Regions from separate parts of the Rhizobium sp. NPDC090279 genome, predicted to be linked through region 4. Evidence: predicted binding sites of a transcription regulator. Region 4 holds the regulator's gene; each other region holds the start of a gene.

Region 1 (5,036 bases), on a different contig from region 4:
GTGAGGTTTCACCAGCGCTCACGGTCTAAGTCTCGCCAATCGGGATTTGTCTTCTCGATCAGCCTGATCCTTGCGATTGCACGGGGCTCGACCCTCTAGTCCCAAACCAGATGGCCCGCTTTTTCCGATCAAACCCTCTCCACAAACCCGTCCAGCACGCGCTTCTGCCCGGCGCGGTCGAATTCGATCGTCAGCTTGTTACCTTCGATCCCGGAGACATTGCCGTTGCCGAACTTGATGTGGAAGACGCGGTCGCCGATGGTGAATTTCGAGGGTTCGGTGGAGGTGGATTTGGCCACCAGCTCGCCGTCGATGGTGCGCACCTTCGGGCCGCTTTCGCCATAGCCGATGCGTTCGACGGCGTGACCCGAGCGGCTGCCCCAATTGTCGCGGGTTGCGTCGTTGCGGTTTGCCTGCGCGCGCTTCCAGCCGGGCGTCGAATAGGAATTGGCGAAGGGCTCGGCCTTGTCGAAACGCGACTGGCCGTAGCCGCCGCGACCATACCCGCCATAGGATTGCTCGACTTCAGCGACCTGAACATGCGTTTCCGGCAGCTCGTCAAGGAAGCGGGAGGGGATGGTCGATTGCCAGAGGCCGTGGATACGGCGGTTGGAGACGAACCATATGTGGCAGCGGCGCTTGGCGCGGGTGATGCCGACATAGGCGAGGCGGCGCTCTTCCTCCAGACCTGCCCGGCCGCTTTCGTCGAGCGAGCGTTGATGCGGAAACAAGCCTTCCTCCCAGCCGGGCAGGAACACCGTGTCGAATTCCAGACCCTTGGCGGAGTGCAGCGTCATGATGGAGACGGCGTCGAGATTCTCGTTCTGCTCGGCGTCCATGACCAGCGACACGTGCTCGAGGAAGCCGCGCATGGATTCGAAACTATCCATCGAGCGGATGAGCTCTTTCAGGTTTTCCAGGCGTCCCGGCGCTTCCGCCGATTTGTCGTTCTTCCACATGTCCGTATAGCCGGACTCTTCGAGGATCTGCTCGGCAAGCTCGGTATGCGGCGTGTTTTCGAGCAGGCCCTGCCAGCGGCGGAAGGACTGCACGACGTCGAACAGTGCCTTGCGCGCCTTCGGCTTCATCTCGTCGGTTTCGATGATATCGGTCGCCGCCGCCAGCATCGGAATATCGCGGGCGCGGGCATAATCATGCAGCGCGCGCACGGTGGTGTCGCCGAGGCCACGCTTCGGCGTGTTAACGATGCGCTCGAAGGCGAGATCGTCGGCCGGCTGGCAGACGAGGCGGAAATAGGCCATGGCATCGCGGATTTCGAGGCGCTCATAGAAACGAGGGCCGCCGACAACGCGGTAGTTCAGGCCGAGCGTGACGAAGCGGTCTTCGAATTCGCGCATCTGAAAGGAGGCGCGCACGAGAATCGAGATGTCGTTGAGATTGTGCTTGTTGCGCTGCAGCTGCTCGATCTCTTCGCCGATGGCGCGGGCTTCCTCCTCGGAGTCCCAGGAGGCGTGTACCTGCACCCTGACGTCGTCGGGATCGGAGCGATCGGTGAACAGAGTCTTGCCGAGCCGGCCCTCATTGTGAGCGATCAGATGCGCGGCGGCACCGAGAATATGCTCGGTGGAGCGGTAATTGCGCTCAAGCTTGATGACCTTGGCGCCGGGAAAATCCTTTTCGAAGCGAAGGATGTTGTCCACTTCCGCGCCGCGCCAGCCATAGATCGACTGGTCGTCGTCGCCGACGCAGCAGACATTCTGCAGCTCGCCCTTCGGCCGCTGCGCCAGCAGGCGAAGCCACATATACTGCGCCGTATTGGTGTCCTGATACTCGTCGACCAGGATGTAGCGGAAGCGCTGGTGATAATCCTTGAGAATATCAGGATTCTGCCGGAACATATTGATCGGATGCAGCAAAAGATCGCCGAAGTCGCAGGCGTTCAGCGTCTTCAGGCGGTTCTGATAGGCGGCATAGAGTTCGCGGCCCTTGCCGTTGGCAAAAGCGCGCGCATCGCCCTCGGGAATTTCGGCCGGGCTCAGACCCTTGTTCTTCCAGGTGTCGATCATGCCGGCGAACTGTTTGGCCGGCCAGCGCTTGTCGTCGAGCCCTTCCGCCTGGATCAATTGCTTGATCAGGCGGATGACATCGTCGGTATCGAGAATGGTAAAGCTGGAGGTGAGGCCGACCAGTTCGGCATGACGGCGCAACAGCTTGACGCCGATCGAGTGGAAAGTGCCGAGCCAGGGCATGCCTTCGACGGCACCGCCAACGAGCAGCGCGATACGTTCCTTCATCTCGCGTGCTGCCTTGTTGGTGAAGGTGACGGCGAGGATCTGGCTGGGGAAGGCGCGGTTGGTGGACAGGATATGGGCGATGCGGGTGGTCAGCACGCGCGTCTTGCCGGTGCCGGCGCCCGCAAGCACCAGAACGGGGCCGTCGAGTGTTTCCACAGCTTCCGCCTGCTCGGCATTGAGGCCCGAGAGATAGTCCGGCCGGCGGCCGCTGTCGCGTGCCGCCATGGCGCGGGCGGCAATGCCGCCGCCGATGCCGCCGGCAGCCGGTGCGGGGCGTCGCGGCGCCAGGTGCTCCGGCTCCTCGTCAAAGAAGGGAATATCGTCATGTCCAATGGTCATGCGGTCCAATGTAATGATTCTACCCTGAAAGGCAAAAGAAACGGGCCGAAACTAGAACAAAAAGTGCACATTCACAGGGTAAAATGCCCGCGGGAAGGCCATTTTTCATATCGGAATGGATCGACCGAGGCGCCGCTGAAACGTCTCGTTGTCCGCGCCGAGATTGCAACTTTGTCATAATCTGTGGCAAAACTTGCCGCATATGCTCAAAGACACGATATTGCAGCAAATCGGGCACAATCTTGCTTTATAGAGCCGGCTGATCCGAATTTGGCCCCCGGTTAAGTGCGCTGGGTGAGAGGGGCCGTACAGAAAACCAACGACGCGATTTCATCGCCTCTGACACAACGAGCCGGAGACGTGCATGACCGCCTGGAAGCAGCTTTCCTTGTCTTTTTTCTTGCTGGCAGCCGGCATTGCCGCTGTCGTGGCCTTCGTGCCGAGTGCGGCAGGCCTGCTGCAGAAGGTCGGTGTTCCCGAAGCCGTCGTGGCCTGGATCGCACCGCGCGATGACGCGGCCGACGGGAAAACAGAGACGAAGGCAAGCTCCGGCGGGCGGCGCGGTCAGAACATACCGCTTGTCGTGACCGAACCTGTGGTCAGCGGCATCGTCAACGATCGCCTGAGCGCGATCGGTACCGGTGATGCCATCCGTTCGGTGGTCGTCATGCCGCAGGCGGCGGGCACGATCCGGGAAATCCTCATCAAGTCCGGCGACAGGGTCAAGCAGGGCCAAGTGCTGGCGCGTCTCGACGACGACGAGCAGATCATCGCCCGTGGCCAGGCGGAAGTGGCGCTGAAGAGCGCTGTCGAAAAATCCCAGCTCTACCGCAATATCAAATCCACCGTTTCGCGCATGGATGTGTTCGATGCCGAGATCGTCGAGCAGGGCGCCAAGCTCGCGCTGCAATCGGCTGAGCTGGCGCTGAAGCGTCGCGATGTCGTCGCGCCGATCGACGGTATCGTCGGTATCGTGCCTGTGGTCGTCGGCGACAACGTGACGACGGCGACCAACATCGTCATGCTGGACGACCGCTCGGAAATCCTGGTGGATTATTGGGTGCCGGAGCGCTTTGCCAATACCGTCAAGGTCGATCAGTCGGTGGAAGCGACGTCTGTGGCGCTGCCGGGGCGTGCGTTTTCGGGTGCCGTCGAGGCGATCGACAATCGTGTCGATGGCGCGAGCCGGACGCTGCGCGTACGCGCCCGCATCGACAATGCCTCCGACGAGCTGCGTGCCGGCATGTCCTTCAATGTCGGCATGCGCTTTGCCGGCGAATCCTACCCCTCCGTCGATCCTCTGGCCGTGCAATGGGATGGCGCGGGCGCTCATGTCTGGCGCGTTGTCGACGGCAAGTCGAGGAAAGTGCGTGTCAGCATCGTGCAGCGCAATCCCGATGCCGTTTTGGTCAGAGGCGAACTCCACAATGGCGATCTCATCGTCATCGAAGGATTGCAGCGCGTGACCGAGGGCGGCGCGGTTCGCTTTGCCCGTGATGTCGCCGACGCCAGGGAGGTCATTACCCAATGATGACGGATGGCGATGACGCGACGAATGCCGGCTCGGCTGCTGCCAAGCAGTCCTTTACCGCACTCTTCGTGCGGCGGCCGATCCTGGCGCTGGTCTTCAATACGCTGATGGTGGTTGCCGGTCTTGCCGCCTATTTCGGCGTCGAGGTGCGCGAACTGCCTGATGTCGATCGTCCTGTCGTGACTGTCAGAACCGTGTTCGACGGTGCATCGCCGCAGACCGTCGATCAGGAGCTGACGAAAATCATCGAAGGGGCGGTGGCTCGCGTCAGCGGTCTGAAATCGGTCTCTTCAAGCTCGTCCTTCGGCCAGAGCAGGGTGACGCTGGAGTTTTCCGACGCCACCGATCTTTCGGTTGCGGCCAATGATGTCCGCGACGCCATCGGCCGCATCGCCGAACAATTGCCCGATCAGGCGGATGCGCCGCAGATCGTCAAGGCGGATTCGGACTCGCAGCCGATCATGCGCCTCGCCGTCACGTCCAGCACGATGACGATGGACGACCTGACGCAACTCGTCGACAAGGAAATCCGGGACAGGCTCGCTTCGGTCGAGGGCGTCGCCGATGTCGAGCTTTATGGCGATCAGGAGAAGGTCTTCCGCATCGATGTCGATCAGGCGGCGCTTGCCGGGCGTGGCCTGACGATCGGCGATCTGACGACGGCACTTTCGACCGCCGCACTCGACGTGCCGGCCGGATCGTTGAAGAGCGCGCGTCAGGATATCGTCGTGCGTGCCACGGCCGCATTGCAGACGCCGGAGGATTTTTCCCGGCTGATCATTAAGGATCGCGTGCGGCTTTCCGATGTCGCGACCGTGACACTCGGACCGCGGGACGGCACGACGGCACTCCGCTCGAACGGCGTACAGGGCGTCGGTCTTGGCATCATCCGCCAGGCGCAGTCGAACACG
Region 2 (5,036 bases), on a different contig from region 4:
GAACACGATCTTTTCCGGGCCCGAGGCCGCACTTCCAAACATGTCGTGCTGGCCGCTGCGCTTGTTTTCCTGCGCCACCTGGGCATAGCCCATGATGCGGTCGAGACCTGCGATCAACTGGGCACGGTCGATCTCGAAGCAATCGAAGGCACCGGCGCAGATCAGGCTTTCCAGGACGCGACGGTTGATCTGCTTAGGATCGATGCGCAGGCAGAAATCCTCGATACCGGCAAAAGGCTGATCGCCACGCACCTCGACGATATGGTCGACGGCGGACTCGCCGACGCCCTTGATGGCGGCCAGCGCATAATAGATGCGATTGTCGCCCGTCTCGAAATGGCGGAACGACGTCTGGACCGAAGGCGCGATGACCTCGATACCCAGACGCTTGGCATCCTGCCGAAAGTCGTTGACCTTTTCGGTGTTGGACATATCGAGCGTCATAGACGCTGCCAGGAACTCCACCGGATAGTGCGCCTTCATATAGGCGGTCTGGTAGGAGACGATGGCGTAGGCCGCGGCGTGCGATTTGTTGAAGCCGTAGTTGGCGAACTTCGCCAGGAGATCGAAGATGACGTCGGCCTGCCCCTTCGAAACCTCGTTCCTGATGGCGCCGTCGACGAAGCGCTCGCGCTGCTGGTCCATCTCCGCCTTGATCTTCTTGCCCATGGCGCGGCGCAGAAGATCGGCCTCGCCGAGCGAATAGCCCGAGAGTACCTGAGCGACCTGCATCACCTGTTCCTGGTAGACGATGACGCCCTGCGTTTCCTTCAGGAGGTAATCGATCTTCGGATGGATCGATTCGATCTCTTCCTCACCATGCTTGCGGGCGTTATAGACCGGGATGTTCTCCATCGGACCGGGGCGATAGAGCGCCACAAGCGCGATGATATCCTCGATGCAGTCCGGGCGCATGCCGATGAGCGCCTTGCGCATGCCCGCACTTTCCACCTGAAACACGCCGACTGTCTCGCCGCGCGAAAGCATGTCATAGGTGTTCTTGTCTTCGAGCGGGATGCTGGCGAGATCGACGCTGATGCCGCGCTTGGCGACGAAATCGACGGCGGTCTTGAGAACCGTCAGGGTCTTCAGGCCGAGGAAGTCGAACTTCACGAGGCCGGCCTGCTCCACCCATTTCATGTTGAACTGGGTGACCGGCATGTCGGAGCGCGGATCGCGATACATCGGCACGAGCTTCGAGAGTGGGCGGTCGCCGATGACGATGCCGGCGGCGTGCGTCGAGGCGTGGCGGTAAAGACCCTCGATCTTCTGGGCGATATCGAGAAGACGGGCGACCACCGGCTCCTTGTCCGCCTCTTCCTGCAGACGCGGCTCTTCCTCGATTGCCTTGCTGAGCGGCGTCGGATTGGCGGGATTGTTCGGCACCAGCTTGCAGATCTTGTCGACCTGTCCATAGGGCATTTCGAGCACGCGGCCGACGTCGCGAAGGGCGGCGCGCGCCTGCAGCGAACCGAAGGTGATGATCTGCGCCACCTGCTCGCGGCCATATTTGGCCTGCACGTAGCGGATCACCTCTTCCCGCCGGTCCTGGCAGAAATCGATGTCGAAGTCCGGCATCGAGACGCGTTCAGGATTGAGGAAGCGCTCGAACAGCAGCGAGAAGCGCAGCGGGTCGACGTCGGTGATGGTGAGCGCGTAGGCGACGAGCGAGCCCGCACCGGAACCGCGACCCGGGCCGACAGGGATGTCATGGCGCTTGGCCCATTTGATGAAGTCGGCAACGATCAGGAAGTAGCCGGGGAACTTCATGCGCTCGATGACGCTGAGCTCGAATTCCAGCCGGTCGCGATATTCCTTCTCCTCGTAGCCCGGCGCCATGCCGAGAGAGGCGAGACGCTGGTCGAGGCCTTCGACTGCCTGGGCGCGGAGTTCAGCCGACTCGGCGCGTACCGCCTCCTCCGCATCGTCGGTGGCGCCGGTGAAGCGCGGCAGGATCGGCGCCCGCGTCTTCAGAACGAAGGAGCAGCGACGGGCGATCTCGACGGTATTCTCCAGCGCCTCGGGCAGATTGACGAAGAGCTTCGCCATGTCAGCCCGGCTCTTCAGATAATGATCCGGCGTCAGACGGAACCGCGTATCGTCCGAGACGATTGCATTGTGGGCGACCGCCATCAGCGCGTCATGGGCGTCGTAATCGTCGCGCGTCGGGAAAAAGGCCTCGTTGGTCGCAACGAGCGGAATCTCGTGCTCGTAAGCCATCGCGATCATCTTCTGCTCATGGCGACGATCATAGGTGCCGTGACGCTGCAATTCGACATAGAGCCTGTCGCCGAACATTGTCTTCAACATCAGCAACCGGGACAGCGCCTGGGCGGCGTGCCCCTCTTTCAGCGCCATATCGACCGGCCCGCTCGACGAGCCTGTCAGCGCGATCATGCCCTCGGTGCCGATCTCATCCAGCCATGACGCCGCGATGTGAACCGCACCATTGCCTTCGCCGCCGAGATAAGCGCGGCTGACGAGATCGACGAGGCGCTCATAGCCCCGCTCGGTAGCGGCGAGCAGCACGATGGACGGCAGCTTCGCCAATGCCTGCTGCGGCCCGCGCTTCTCGCCCTCGCCGCCATCCTCCATGTCGATTGACACCTGGCAGCCGATGATCGGCTGCAACCCCTCATCCATCGCTTTCTGCGAGAATTCGAGAGCAACGAAGAGGTTGTTGGTATCGGTGATGGCAATGGCCGGCTGGCTGTCGCCGGCAGCCTTGGCCAGTATCTTCTTGAGCGGCAATGCGCCCTCTAGCAGAGAATAGGCAGAATGAACCCTGAGGTGTACGAATTCCGGCATTTCGCCGACCGGCGCAACCGCGCCGCTGTCACCCACATCCGCCATCTCAAACCCTTCCGCATGCTCGTATGAATCGGCATCATTTTCGGCATTGCGGATCGTAAAGTCCATAAGTTGTCCCCATCAAATATGGGAACAGCATGTGCAAACGGGGGATAAGATTCACATCGCCATCATGATGAGGGAAAAGCTGGCAACGAACATCACGATGGAGGTGAATGCTGCAACGTCTCGAATGATATCGGTCATTTACGCGCTCCTTACTCGTTATGTTTCTTTTTTGTTCTATTTTTGTTCGAGAGTCAATAGACGCTTCAATAAATTTCATCCCCGGCTTTTCGACCTCGGATGGACGGCGGCTCGACCCGACGCTATGCAAGGCAAACCGGGGGAGATTACGATGAAAACACTGGGCTGCGCTCTCATTCTTCTTGCCCTTGCTGCCACGGCTCATGCCGAGGACGCAATCGCGCCCGGACGCATCGTCGACGCCGCGATCGGCGACTGGAACGAGGACGGCAAACCGGATCTCGCCCTATTGGTGGCACCCGCCTCGGATGATCAGGCTGACAATTCGATCTGCACCTACATCTATCTACGTGACGACGAGCATTCCTTGCTGAAGCTAGCCGCAAGTGCGCCGAACAAGATATGGGGGAGTGTCGAGCCCGGCGGTCTCGTCGGCCAGGAACCGTCGATCTCAGCACTGCCGAACGGTTCAATCGCAATCGCCTCGCAGAATGACAGCGTCGGACGCGACCGCTGGGAGCAGACGCTGACACTTGCTTATCGCAACAGCAGTTTCGTGGTCGCCGGCTACACCTACGCCTCCCGCGATACGCTCGAACCGGACAGCAGCCATAGCTGCGACTACAATGTGCTGACCGGCAAAGTGACGAAGGATGGCAAGGCGCTGAGGGCCGATGCTAGGACTGTCAGCATCCAGGACTGGCGGGACGATATGGGTCAGAAGGCTTGCGGAAACGACCAATAGCGACAGACGTTCTCTTTTTGTTCTTTACAAATCTTCCGACGAATGACATTGTGACCGCTCACCAAAATGGAGAGTGGTCATGCCGGATCTTGCCGCGCTGAACGATTTCATTGTCACCGCCAAGGCCGAAACCTATGTCGGCGACGGTGAGAGGCTGCCCTCCTGCCGCAGCGGCTCGCACGACATCGGCTATGTCAGCGGCCGCTGGCGTTATCTCGACAGCTATTTCGGCGGCACGGATTTCGCCGGACAGGAGCTCGTCTGGCTTGACGACGAGCCGGTCTGGGCGATGAATTATTTCGGCCACATCATCGAGCCCGATCTGATCGACAGCACCCGCGCCGGCATGGTCATCAAGGCAGCACTGCTGCGCCTCTATCTGGATGAAAGGCGCTTTCTCGGCGGCTTCGAGTTCGAGCACGCCTTTGGCCGCTATAGCGACCAAAGCACAGGAACCTGCGACCATTTTATCGGCCATGAGGCCATCATGGTAAGAGAGCGCAAGGCCTACGAGCTGGACTATCGCGGCGGCTTGATCGTTCCCTAAAGCACGTCACGATCTTTCAGATTCGCTTCCTGTGCTCTAGGTCTTTGATTTTGCACATGTCGTTGTCGCAAAACCGCTCCGCACTTTTGCGCGACATGCTTTAACGAACGATCAGACTTCCACCACCTTGCCGTCACTGAGCGTGACGCGGCGGTCCATGCGGGCGGCAAGCTCATGATTGTGGGTGGCAATCAGGGCGGCGAGGCCCGATTGGCGCACCAAGGCTTCCAGCGCGTCGAAGACATAATGCGCTGTTGCGGGATCGAGATTGCCCGTCGGCTCGTCGGCCAGCAACACCAGAGGGGCGTTGGCCACCGCACGGGCGATGGCGACGCGCTGCTGCTCACCGCCGGAGAGTTCGGCCGGGCGATGGTCGCCGCGATGGCCGATGCGCATATAATCAAGAAGCTGGGCAGCGCGGACGCTCGCATCCTTGCGCGAGAGGCCGGAAATGAGCTGCGGCATCATGATGTTCTCGAGAGCAGAAAACTCCGGCAGCAGATGATGGAACTGATAGACGAAGCCGATCTCGCTGCGGCGTACGGCCGTGCGCTTGTCGTCGGGCAAGGCTTCACAGGCCTGACCATTGACGAGCACCTCACCGCCATCCGGATGCTCAAGCAGGCCCGCGACATGCAGGAGCGTCGATTTTCCCGTGCCCGATGGAGCGACAAGCGCCACCATCTC
Region 3 (5,036 bases), on a different contig from region 4:
CGCAGCTGTCCGTTGCGGGACGGTGCGGATGCGGCGGCGTAAGCCCCATTTCCGATCGGCATTTTCCTGTTGCAGCTTGGCCGCGAATCTCTATCCATAAAAGGATGCGCCATCCCTATGGTCGGTGATCGATGACGAAGCTGGGCAGTTGGTTCGGAGTGGACAGGGCGGATCTGGTCGCGGGCATATCGGTGGCCGGGTTGATGCTGCCGGAAGCGGTTGCCTACGCAGGTATTGCCGGTCTGCCGCCGCATCGGGCGATCCTCGCCGGCATTGCCGGATGTCTCGTCTATGCCATATTCGGCCGCAGCCGCTTTGCCATCGTCTCCCCTACATCCTCGTCCGCGGCCATTCTTGCGGCGACATTGGCCGTCGTGCCGGGCGATGCCACGGTCAAGATGGGCCTTGCGACGGTCGCCGTCGCGCTCGCAGGCATTCTCTTCGTCGTTGCCGGCGCATTGCGCCTTGGCGGCATCACCGGGTTCATCTCGCGGCCCGTGCTGCGCGGCTTCGCGCTGGGGCTGGCGATCACCATCATCCTGCATCAGCTGCCGATCCTCGTCGGCGTATCTGTGCAGGGCTCGAACATCGTGACCTATGCCGCCACACTCTTTGGTGCCGTATTGCAGTGGAATCCGATCAGCGTCGCCGTCGGCGTCATCGCGCTTGCGGCACTGCTGCTCTTGAAGCGATTGCCCGGCGTTCCCGGCGCCTTCCTCGTGCTCGCCGCCGGCATTCTTGCCTCCTATCTCCTCGGTCTGGAGGCGCATGGCGTCAAGCTGGTCGGCGCCATCGAGATCTTGCCGCAATGGCCGTCGTTGCCGGATGCGGGCTGGACCGCCTATTCGCGGCTGGTGCAGTTCACCGTGCCGCTCGTCCTGATCCTCTTTGCCGAATCCTGGGGCACGATGCGGGCCTTGGCGCTGCGTTACGGCGAAACGCTGGAGGTCAACCGCGAACTCGGCGCGCTCGGCGCCGCCAATATCGCGAGCGCAGTCGTTCAGGGCATGCCGGTCGGCGCCGGCTTTTCCGCCGGCTTCGCCAGCGAGGCGGCCGGCGCGAAGACGCGGGCAACTACCGTTTTCGCCGCCATCGGCCTTGCGATCCTCATTGCCTGCGCCGGACCGCTCGTGGCGCTGCTGCCGGAGCCGGTGCTGGCCGCCGTCGTCATCGCAGCGCTGACGCACGCGCTCGATCCGAGCCCGATCCTGCGTCTGCGCCGCCTGCACCGCGATTTCTACGTGGCGGTCGGCGCTGCAATCGGCGTGCTGGCCTTCGGCGTCCTCAACGGCATGCTGCTGGCGATCGCGCTCTCGCTCGCCGCCATGATGCATCGCCTGGCCTCGCCCTATGTCGCCCGCCTTGGGCGACTTGGCGACAGCCACAACTTCGTTGATGTCAGCCGCCATGGCGATGCGTCCGAGATGCCGGGCATTGCCATCTGGCGCCCCGGCGAAACCCTGTTTTTCGGCAATGCCGATACGATCTTCGGCGAGATCCTCTCGGGCAGCCGCGGCGACACCGGGTTGCGGGCCATCGTTCTCAGCCTGGAAGAGAGTTCAGATATCGACAGCACGGCCATGGATGCCCTGATGGAGTTCGACAGCGCGATGAGGCGCGCCGGACTGCGCGTCCAGTTTGCCCGCGTGCATGACCGCGTTCGCGATCTCATGACTGTTGCCGGCGTTGCAGACGTCGGCAGCCGCTGCAGCTTCAGCGTCGATGATGCGGTGGCGGCGGTGACGGCGGATGGCAACCAGCCGAAGGCTTGAATGTGCCGTTCAGTCGCGCAAGGTCCAATAGCAAAGGTGATCGTGCTTTGCTTCGCCCTGTAGGCTGTTGATGAGGACGAAGTCTTTAGCTGTCCAGCTCACAGGTTCTTCGAGCACAATGTCGGGAACCAGACGACCCTGATAGAGTAGCGTCATATGCGGCTCGACAGGCTTTTCCTTGATCGGCTCAATGCCGGTGAGCCTCATGGCATCGACCAATTCCTGATAGATCGCCTTGAGTTCGGTGTTTCCATTCTCGTTCCAGAGAACAAGCGGGCGATTATCGCCATTGCCGAAACTGACAGCCCGGTCGAAGACTACTGTACAGGACCGCTTCCTAACTCTAGAGGCAGCTTCCATCGCCGCAAACACCGTCTCTTCGGGCAAATGGCGAAACGAGCCGATAGTATAGAGCGTCACATGGAGGAGATTGGCTTTTCGCGGCTTCGCAAAAAACCGATACCGTCGATGGAAATTGCCTGCAAGCTTCTCACTCTTTGCGGCGGTGTCTCGATCGGGAAGGATTGCAAAATAGAGTTCGCTGATTGGCCTTTGATCGATTGGCGGTGGCGTTCGGCTGGACGATCCGCCGCTGAGATAGAGCGAGAGCTGGTCTTTGTTCTTCATGGGATTGCGTCAAAGCCGCACGGCTTTGCCTCCTCCTGTTTTGGTCGTCCGAAGATCATAGGCGCGCACGACCACCAGATCAAGAACAAATAGAGAACATTTGGGTGAGGCGGGGCGAACAAGCTGGCCGAAGGCGGCCTACCGAACCCCAGTTTCAGAAAAGCTGTCGAATAAAACGCCCGCTTGATCTGTTCACCATCAGTCAGGGGTATTTGTGCCGTTCTCAAAGGAATGATCTCACATGTTGACGAAAGCCATCTTCTCGATCGCCTTGCTCGCTCTCATCGGCCTCGGCATTTCAGCTTGCTCCACCTCGGATCAGCATGGTTCCGGTGGCGGCATGACGATGAATCCTCCTCCGACCGGCGGCGGATATTGATACGTTCAGATGCAAGAACGGATTGGGGCGTCGTCATCACCGTGGCGCCCCTTTCCTCAGCGGGTAAAATGTAGACAATATCGGCTTGCGCAAGAATCGGGTTGAATTCGAGGCTCCCGAGGACGATTTTCATGACAAGTGAAATCACGGGAGCTTTCGTCATGAACGAGACAAAGCAAGATTACCTGATCTTCGAAACCGCCGGCGGCTTTTGCGGCATCGCCTGGAGCGACGTCGGCGTCCTGCGCTTTCAATTGCCGACGAAGGATGCGAGCGCGACGGAGCGCCTGCTTCTGCGCCGCTTGCCGGGTGCGCAGCCCGGCACGCCGACGCCAGAGGTTGCCGAGGTCGTCGCCAAGGTGAAGCGCTATTTCGCAGGCGAGGAGATCGACTTTTCCGGCGTCACGCTCGACCTCGGCGAGCAGGATGCCTTCTTCAGACAGATCTATGATGCCGCCCGGCAGGTTGGGTGGGGTCACACCACCACCTACGGCACCTTGGCCAAGCAGCTTGGTGTGGGGCCGGAAGCGGCGCGCGATGTCGGGCAGGCCATGGCGAAAAACCCGGTGGCGCTGATCATCCCCTGCCATCGTGTTCTGGCGGCAGGCGGCAAGATCGGCGGCTTTTCCGCACCCGGCGGCTCCAACTCCAAGGCCCGCATGCTGGAGCTGGAAGGCGTCCAGCTCGCGCCGCCGAAGCCGGTGCAGCAGTCGCTGGCGCTCTAGGCAATGACTAGGGCGAGGCTCTCTAGCCGCGCTAGCTGGCGACTGACCCTCGTGTAATCGCGTCCCACCTGTTCGGCGAGTTCGGCAACGCCGAGCGGCCCTTGCATTCCGAGCCGCGCCTGCCGCGCGCAACAGGGCCTCATCGCGCTGCGGCGTATTCAGGAAATTGACGATGTCCGGCAGGCCGCCGGCCAGCTCATCGGCAATATGTGTATTTTGCACCTTTACAGATTTCACCTTTTTCATATAAGTGTATTATGCACATAAATTGAGAAAGTATTACGCCCATGCTATCCAGAATTCTCGTCATTATCGGAAGTGTCAGGCCGAACCGCATATGCCCTGTCATTGCCGAATGGGTAGCATCCGTCGGGCGCGAAATCCTGCCGGCCGAATTTGAAATCGTCGATCTGCGCGACTGGCCCTTGCCGATGGATGTCGAGCCGAGCATCCCGGCCACGGGCGATTATCGCACCGATCTCACTAAGGCCTGGAGCGAGAAGATCGCCGGCGGCGATGCCGTTGTCTTCGTCAGCCCGCAATATAATTGGGGCTACCCGGCCGCGCTGAAGAATGCGCTCGATCATCTCTATCGCGAATGGGCAGGCAAGCCGGCTATGATCGTCACCTATGGCGGCCATGGCGGCGGCAAATGCGCCGCCCAGCTGCATCAGGTGCTGAGCGGATTGAAGATGAAGCCGGTCGAAACCATGCCGGGCTTCACCCTGTCGCGTGCCCGTATCGAGGCGAATGCCGGCAAAGTCGATCCGGTGACGGAATTCGCCGAAGGGCGATCGACGCTCGAACGGGCTTTTGGCGAGTTGGGTCGCAGTTGAGCACGCATGGTTCTGCCGCATCAATTTCGCCAATTGATCGTTGCAGCCGGCCGGTCGGAGCCATGATAAAGCTGCAATCGATCATCATCGAAGGTGGGTTGATTTCGTTCATCGATATAAATTGACGCTCGCAGCGGGACATCCATCGCGCCATGCAGAAATCGATCTTTGCAATGTCTCTCCTTGTGGTCATTTGCGCATGTTCGCAAGCACACTCCGCAGTTTGGCAACCTTCATCCGGCCACATCGAGGTGCCGATTTGGCCTGGGACGGTGCCGGACGCCATCCCTGATGCGAAACCCGAGTCTGTTGGTGTCGACGGGGCGACGGTCGCGGATGTCAGCCGACCGACGATGACCATGTATGCTCCCGAGGGCCACAACACAGGCGCGGCCGTGGTCGTCTTCCCGGGCGGGGGTTACAAGGTCCTGGCCATGGGCTTGGAGGGCACGGAGATCTGCGACTGGCTGACTTCGCGCGGCATCACCTGCGTGCTGCTGAAGTATCGAGTGCCGAATTCGGGTCCGACATGGGAGAAGGGACATCGCCGCTATCCGAAGGTGCAAACCGCGCTGCAGGACGCCGAGCGCACGCTGGGGCTGGTGCGCCAATATGCAGCGCAATGGCAGGTCGACCCCCACAAGATCGGCGTCATGGGCTTTTCCGCCGGTGGACATCTCGTCGCCGCCGTCAGCAC
Region 4 (5,036 bases):
GCCGGTCGAACCGCCCTGCCCGCCGGGCTGCTGCACCGAATGAGTGGCATCGAAAATCACCGGAGCGCCCATCGCCGCCATGATCGGCAGCGAACGCATGTCGGAAACCAGCGTGTTGTAGCCGAAGGAAGCGCCGCGCTCGCAGAGAAGAATGTTCGGGTTGCCGCTGTCGTTCAGCTTGGCAAGCACGTTCTTCATGTCCCAGGGCGCCAGGAACTGCCCCTTCTTGACGTTGATGACACGGCCTGTCTTGGCGGCGGCGACCAGAAGATCGGTCTGGCGCGACAGGAAGGCCGGGATCTGCAGGATATCGACCGTCTTGGCGACGATGGCGCACTGCTCTTCCGTGTGGATATCGGTCAGGACCGGAAAGCCGTATTCCTTCTTCAGGTCGGCAAAAATCTCCAAGCCCTTTTCTATTCCAAGACCGCGGCCGGCGGTTAGCGAGGTGCGGTTCGCCTTATCATAGGAGGACTTATAGACAAGACCGATGCCGAGCTTGCCGCAAAGCTCCTTCAGGACACCGGCAACCATGAAGGCATGGTCGCGGCTTTCCATTGCGCAGGGGCCGGCAATCAACGACAGCTTGGCGGTGTTGGAAAACAGAACCTTGGAGGCTCCTTCGCCGACGGTCACTTCGGAATTCGTGCTCATGCTATCTCCTCGAAGGCGAACATCGCGCCCGCTCCGGGCGCCAGCCTTGCCAATAGACGATTGTTCTTACGCGTGTAGGTGACGCCGTTAGCAGCGAAATGCGACGATGTCACGGAAAGATCGCGCGTTTTGAAAAGGATTGCGCGCGCCCTGAGCCCCGGATCGTCGCCGCGAACCGGCAAATCATAGAATGCCTCCATTCCTTCCGGCGTCAAAATCTCCAGATCGACATTGGCGGCCCTGATCGTCAGGCCGAAGGAATGCTCCATGATCCGAGGGCCGCCGACAACCTCTTCGAAGAAGCTGCGATATGCCGCCGGCTTCGGCGCACCAAGCGCCACCTGCGCGATGCCGGTTACGCCGTTTTCGTGACGCTCGAGCACGCTGCGGTCGGCCGGCAGGGCATTGATGCGCTGGCAGCAGAAGGCGAGAAAATCCGGCGCACGCAGATCGACCGCAAAGGCGAGACGAAAACCGGCCATGGTTTCAGTTCCGTCCGGCATCTTCATCGGGCGGGAGAAATCCAGCATTTGCCCCGCCGAAATCGCCGCCGCTCTGAAACGCTCGTCATCCGCAACGGCATCGTCTGTGCCGAACACCACGGCCGAAAAGCCATCCTGCCCGACCCGAAAGCGGTAAGCCTGATCGCGAGCGACGAAGACATTGCCATCCACGATGCTTTCCTCGCATCGCTCCAGAGACGCCACGCCCAAAGGTTCCAGATAGGTTTTGTCGGCAAGGAAGACGCAGGCGTTTTCCGTGCCGAAGGGATGGCGCGCATCCGGAGCCACCGTAAAGCCGAGCTTGCCGAGGCGCTCGCGCGCCAAAGCGATGTTGACGGTCGGCAGTACGAGATGATCCAGCGGATGCGGGGATGAAGCCATGGTTCCTCCTGTTTGCCTTCAAAAGCAGATTTGCGCCCATCCCTCGCGCAATTCAAGATGGAAGTACCATACTCCAAGGCTGGCGAACTGGACGGAGTACAATCTCGCAAACGTGATGACTGATTCTCCAGCGCGGTCGGCTTATGCCATGTCACATCGCATCGATCCACGTCTTCGCAACACCGGCTGGCCTACAGAACGTTGAAAACGGATCGGGCAGCATTTCGCATATTTTTCCTTATGTTAGTGCAGATATAGCGCCTTGTTGCTCTCAGCCCGTCCATTCGCAGGCGGTAATTATTTAACTGGCCCAACAAGGCTTTACCGAAATTTAAGTACTTGCGGAACACATATGGAACATATAGTGTCCGTTCTGGATTTGTTTCACCGTTTTTCTTGATTCTGGGGTTCCAAGACGATGTTGACGCGCAAGCAGCAGGAACTGCTTCTCTTCATTCACGAACGCATGAAGGAGTCCGGTGTTCCGCCATCTTTCGACGAGATGAAGGACGCACTGGATCTGGCATCCAAATCCGGCATTCACCGTTTGATCACGGCGCTGGAGGAGCGAGGCTTCATTCGCCGACTGCCGAACCGGGCCAGAGCGCTCGAAGTCATCAAGCTGCCGGATGCCTATAATCCCAGCTTGCAGCCACGCCGCGGCTTTTCGCCGAGCGTCATCGAGGGCAGTCTCGGCAAGCCGCAGCCTGTCGCTCCACCCGCTCCGCCGAAAGTCGCGAATGACGATCATAACGGCTCAGCCTCCGTGCCCGTCATGGGCCGCATCGCCGCCGGCGTTCCGATTTCCGCCATCCAGAACAATACGCACGATATTACCGTCCCCGCCGACATGCTCGGCTCCGGTGAACACTATGCGCTTGAGGTTCGCGGAGACTCGATGATCGACGCAGGCATTTTCGATGGTGATACGGTCATCATCCGCAATTCGACGACGGCCAATCCCGGCGATATCGTCGTAGCGCTCGTCGACGACGAAGAGGCAACGTTGAAGCGCTTCCGTCGCAAGGGCGCCTCGATCGCGCTGGAAGCAGCCAACCCGGCCTATGAGACCCGCATCTTTGGACCGGATCGCGTCAAGGTCCAGGGTAAACTCGTCGGCCTTATTCGGCGCTATCACTGACCGGTGACGCCGGCACGATTAGCGCGTCGAATTTGTCGGTGCGCCAGTCATAAGTTCGATGTCTGGTCCATGGTCGCTGCGGATCTTGGAATGCCGCGGAAACGACGGGCTCTTCGGCACTGAGCGCCATTTCGATCGATCCCGTTCGCCGCAATGTGGCGCCGGTAATAAGTGTCGCGCCGGAGCGGCACCGATCCAATCGTAGTCGGATCGGCGTCACGACAATATTTGCGGTATCGCAGGCGGACGGCAGATAGGCCGCATTCTCTACGGTCGCCAATATGGCGCCATTGTCGAGCATCGCCATGCACCATGCGCCTTTCTGGCAGACGAAACTTCCCTGCATTGTCCGGTCGAGCGCCTCTTCCATGGCCTTGCGGACCGCATTTTGCTCTTCGCCGCTTAATCGCCTACGGCGATCAGCCTTGCTGATCTGCGGGAGCCGGCTATCGTTGGCAAGCATGGTCGGCGGCTGATGTTCCGCTGCAGCCAGGGCCTTTTGCCATTGTTCGAAAATGAAGGCCTGCGGCCTCTCGCGATTGGTAACAAGTATATCGTCCTGCCGCAGCGCCACCAGGACGCCATCCTCGGAAATCATCAGATCGGGCTTCGGCACACCGGTCCCGAATGCCGCCACGCCAACGGACGCGAGCAGCAATAGCAGGCCGAGATGGCGAAGCCGCGTTCGCAATATGCTCATGACCAGGAAGCCGACGATGAATGTCGGCATCAGCCAGGCGGGCTGACGACCGAAGGTGATGTCACCTCCCCAGCCGGCTACTGTTCTTGCAATCACTATGACGAGTTCCAGTCCCTCTCCTGTGACCTTCCAAAAGGGTGCATCGAGACCGAGAGGCATAAGCAGCATCGCCGCCATGCCGAAGGGCATGACGACGAAGGAGACCACCGGCATGGCCGCAAGATTGGCGGCAAGGCCATATGTCGCCAATCGGTGAAAATGCTCGATGGAGAAGATAGCGGTCGACGCGCCGCCGATGAAAGAAGTCGACAACACGCCACCGAAGAAACGGGAGACAAAAAGCAGCGGACTTACCAGACGGGCGCGCGACAGGATATTTTCGCGATGCCGCCGCCGCTTCCATAGCGAATAGCCAGACACCAGCGCCAACGTTGCGGCATAGGACATCTGAAAACTCGGGCCGAGCACCTGCGACGGCGATAGAACGAGAATGACGATAGCGGATAACGCAACATTGCGCAGGCTGAGCGATGGCCGATCGAAAAGCACGGCGACCAGCATGATCGCCATCATGATGAAAGCCCGCTCAGCGGAGACGCCGAAGCCGGAGATGAGATAGTACGCCGTCACCGTGACAAGTGCGCCGAAGGCCGCGAATTTCTTTGTCGGCCAAGCCTGCACGACGCCAGGAAACAGGCTGAACAGATAGCGCAGGCCGACATAGAAGATGCCGGCCGACAGCGCCATGTTCAGGCCCGAAATCGCAATGATATGGGTCAGGCCGGCAATTCTCAGGGCCTCGGTCGTATCCTTGGAGATCGCCCGTCTCTCATCGGTGACAAGCGCGGCGGCAAAGGCGCCGGTATCGCCCGGCAGGGTTTGCCTGATCCTGTCGCCGATGCTGTTGCGCAGGCCGGCAAGCCAGATATCGGCCCTGTCGATCGGCGAGTCCGCAGCATTATCACCGGCCGGCGACAATAGTTTCGGCGTTCCATAGGCAAAGCCATTCGCGCCGATGCCGTTGAAATAGGAACTGAAGGCGAAATCGTTGAGGCCGGGCAAGGCTGGTCCCGCCGGAGGCGTCAGACGCGCCCTGCCCTGGACACGATCGCCGAGTTCAAACGGCTCCGCCTGCTTGCGCACGAAGATCGTCACCCGCTCCGGCGAGCGGCGGATGGTCGGCTTTTCCGTTGCCTCGACGCGGACGACATAGCGCCAGCGTCCATTGTCATAGGATTCCCGTCGCTCGACCTGACCAGTCACGGTCGTCGTCACGGCGGAATCGAGCATGATAGTGGAGGCCCTCCAGCTTTCGCATTGTGCCAGCGCCATGCCCAGACAAAGAAGCATGCCGGCGAAAAGCGAATGGCGAAGCAGCCTGCCCGCTTCCCGCCTGAGCAGATAAGCACCAGTAAGGACCAGCAGGCCTGCAAGAATGGCCTGCGGCGGCGGATCGCTGCCAGCCTTGAACCAGAAGATCGCGCCGAGGCCCATGTAGATCGGCGCGAGCAGGATGGCGCGGCCATGGGCCGCCTCCTCTTCGATCAGTGTGAGAGTACCGGCACGAATGCGGCTCAGTATCCGCAACAGCCGCGATGTCAGACGGGCCTGCTCCTGCGTCCGTTCCCGTTGTCCTGCTTCGGCACGGAGAACAATC

What was found. The regulator LexA, encoded in region 4, represses DNA repair genes until DNA is damaged. The targets are predictions, from matches to a motif close to TGTTCNNNNTGTGTTCNG.
Region 1: a site for LexA is predicted at 2,647-2,664, ahead of ACIQWP_RS12440 (ATP-dependent helicase). Genes of this name have one in related genera too.
Region 2: a site for LexA is predicted at 3,090-3,107, ahead of dnaE (DNA polymerase III subunit alpha). Genes of this name have one in related genera too.
Region 3: a site for LexA is predicted at 2,481-2,498, ahead of ACIQWP_RS08985 (2'-5' RNA ligase family protein). Genes of this name have one in related genera too.

The regions. Positions count from the first base shown of each region.
Region 1 is NZ_JBIVYI010000004.1:359,096-364,131, reverse strand. It holds gene ACIQWP_RS12445 (winged helix-turn-helix transcriptional regulator) at 1-29, shown strand, start outside; gene ACIQWP_RS12440 (ATP-dependent helicase) at 129-2,594, opposite strand; gene ACIQWP_RS12435 (efflux RND transporter periplasmic adaptor subunit) at 2,959-4,125, shown strand; gene ACIQWP_RS12430 (efflux RND transporter permease subunit) at 4,125-5,036, shown strand, end outside.
Region 2 is NZ_JBIVYI010000005.1:453,446-458,481, reverse strand. It holds gene dnaE (DNA polymerase III subunit alpha) at 1-2,853, opposite strand, end outside; gene ACIQWP_RS15445 (hypothetical protein) at 3,209-3,802, shown strand; gene ACIQWP_RS15440 (DUF5680 domain-containing protein) at 3,882-4,349, shown strand; gene ACIQWP_RS15435 (ABC transporter ATP-binding protein) at 4,461-5,036, opposite strand, start outside.
Region 3 is NZ_JBIVYI010000003.1:211,114-216,149, forward strand. It holds gene ACIQWP_RS08975 (LysR family transcriptional regulator) at 1-42, shown strand, start outside; gene ACIQWP_RS08980 (SulP family inorganic anion transporter) at 132-1,772, shown strand; gene ACIQWP_RS08985 (2'-5' RNA ligase family protein) at 1,782-2,399, opposite strand; gene ACIQWP_RS08990 (hypothetical protein) at 2,641-2,778, shown strand; gene ACIQWP_RS08995 (methylated-DNA--[protein]-cysteine S-methyltransferase) at 2,940-3,503, shown strand; partial or broken gene ACIQWP_RS09000 (MarR family transcriptional regulator) at 3,509-3,749, opposite strand; gene ACIQWP_RS09005 (NADPH-dependent FMN reductase) at 3,791-4,339, shown strand; gene ACIQWP_RS09010 (alpha/beta hydrolase) at 4,612-5,036, shown strand, end outside.
Region 4 is NZ_JBIVYI010000009.1:187,081-192,116, reverse strand. It holds gene kdsA (3-deoxy-8-phosphooctulonate synthase) at 1-654, opposite strand, end outside; gene ACIQWP_RS22940 (VOC family protein) at 651-1,538, opposite strand; gene lexA (transcriptional repressor LexA) at 1,957-2,679, shown strand; gene ACIQWP_RS22930 (ComEC/Rec2 family competence protein) at 2,660-5,036, opposite strand, start outside.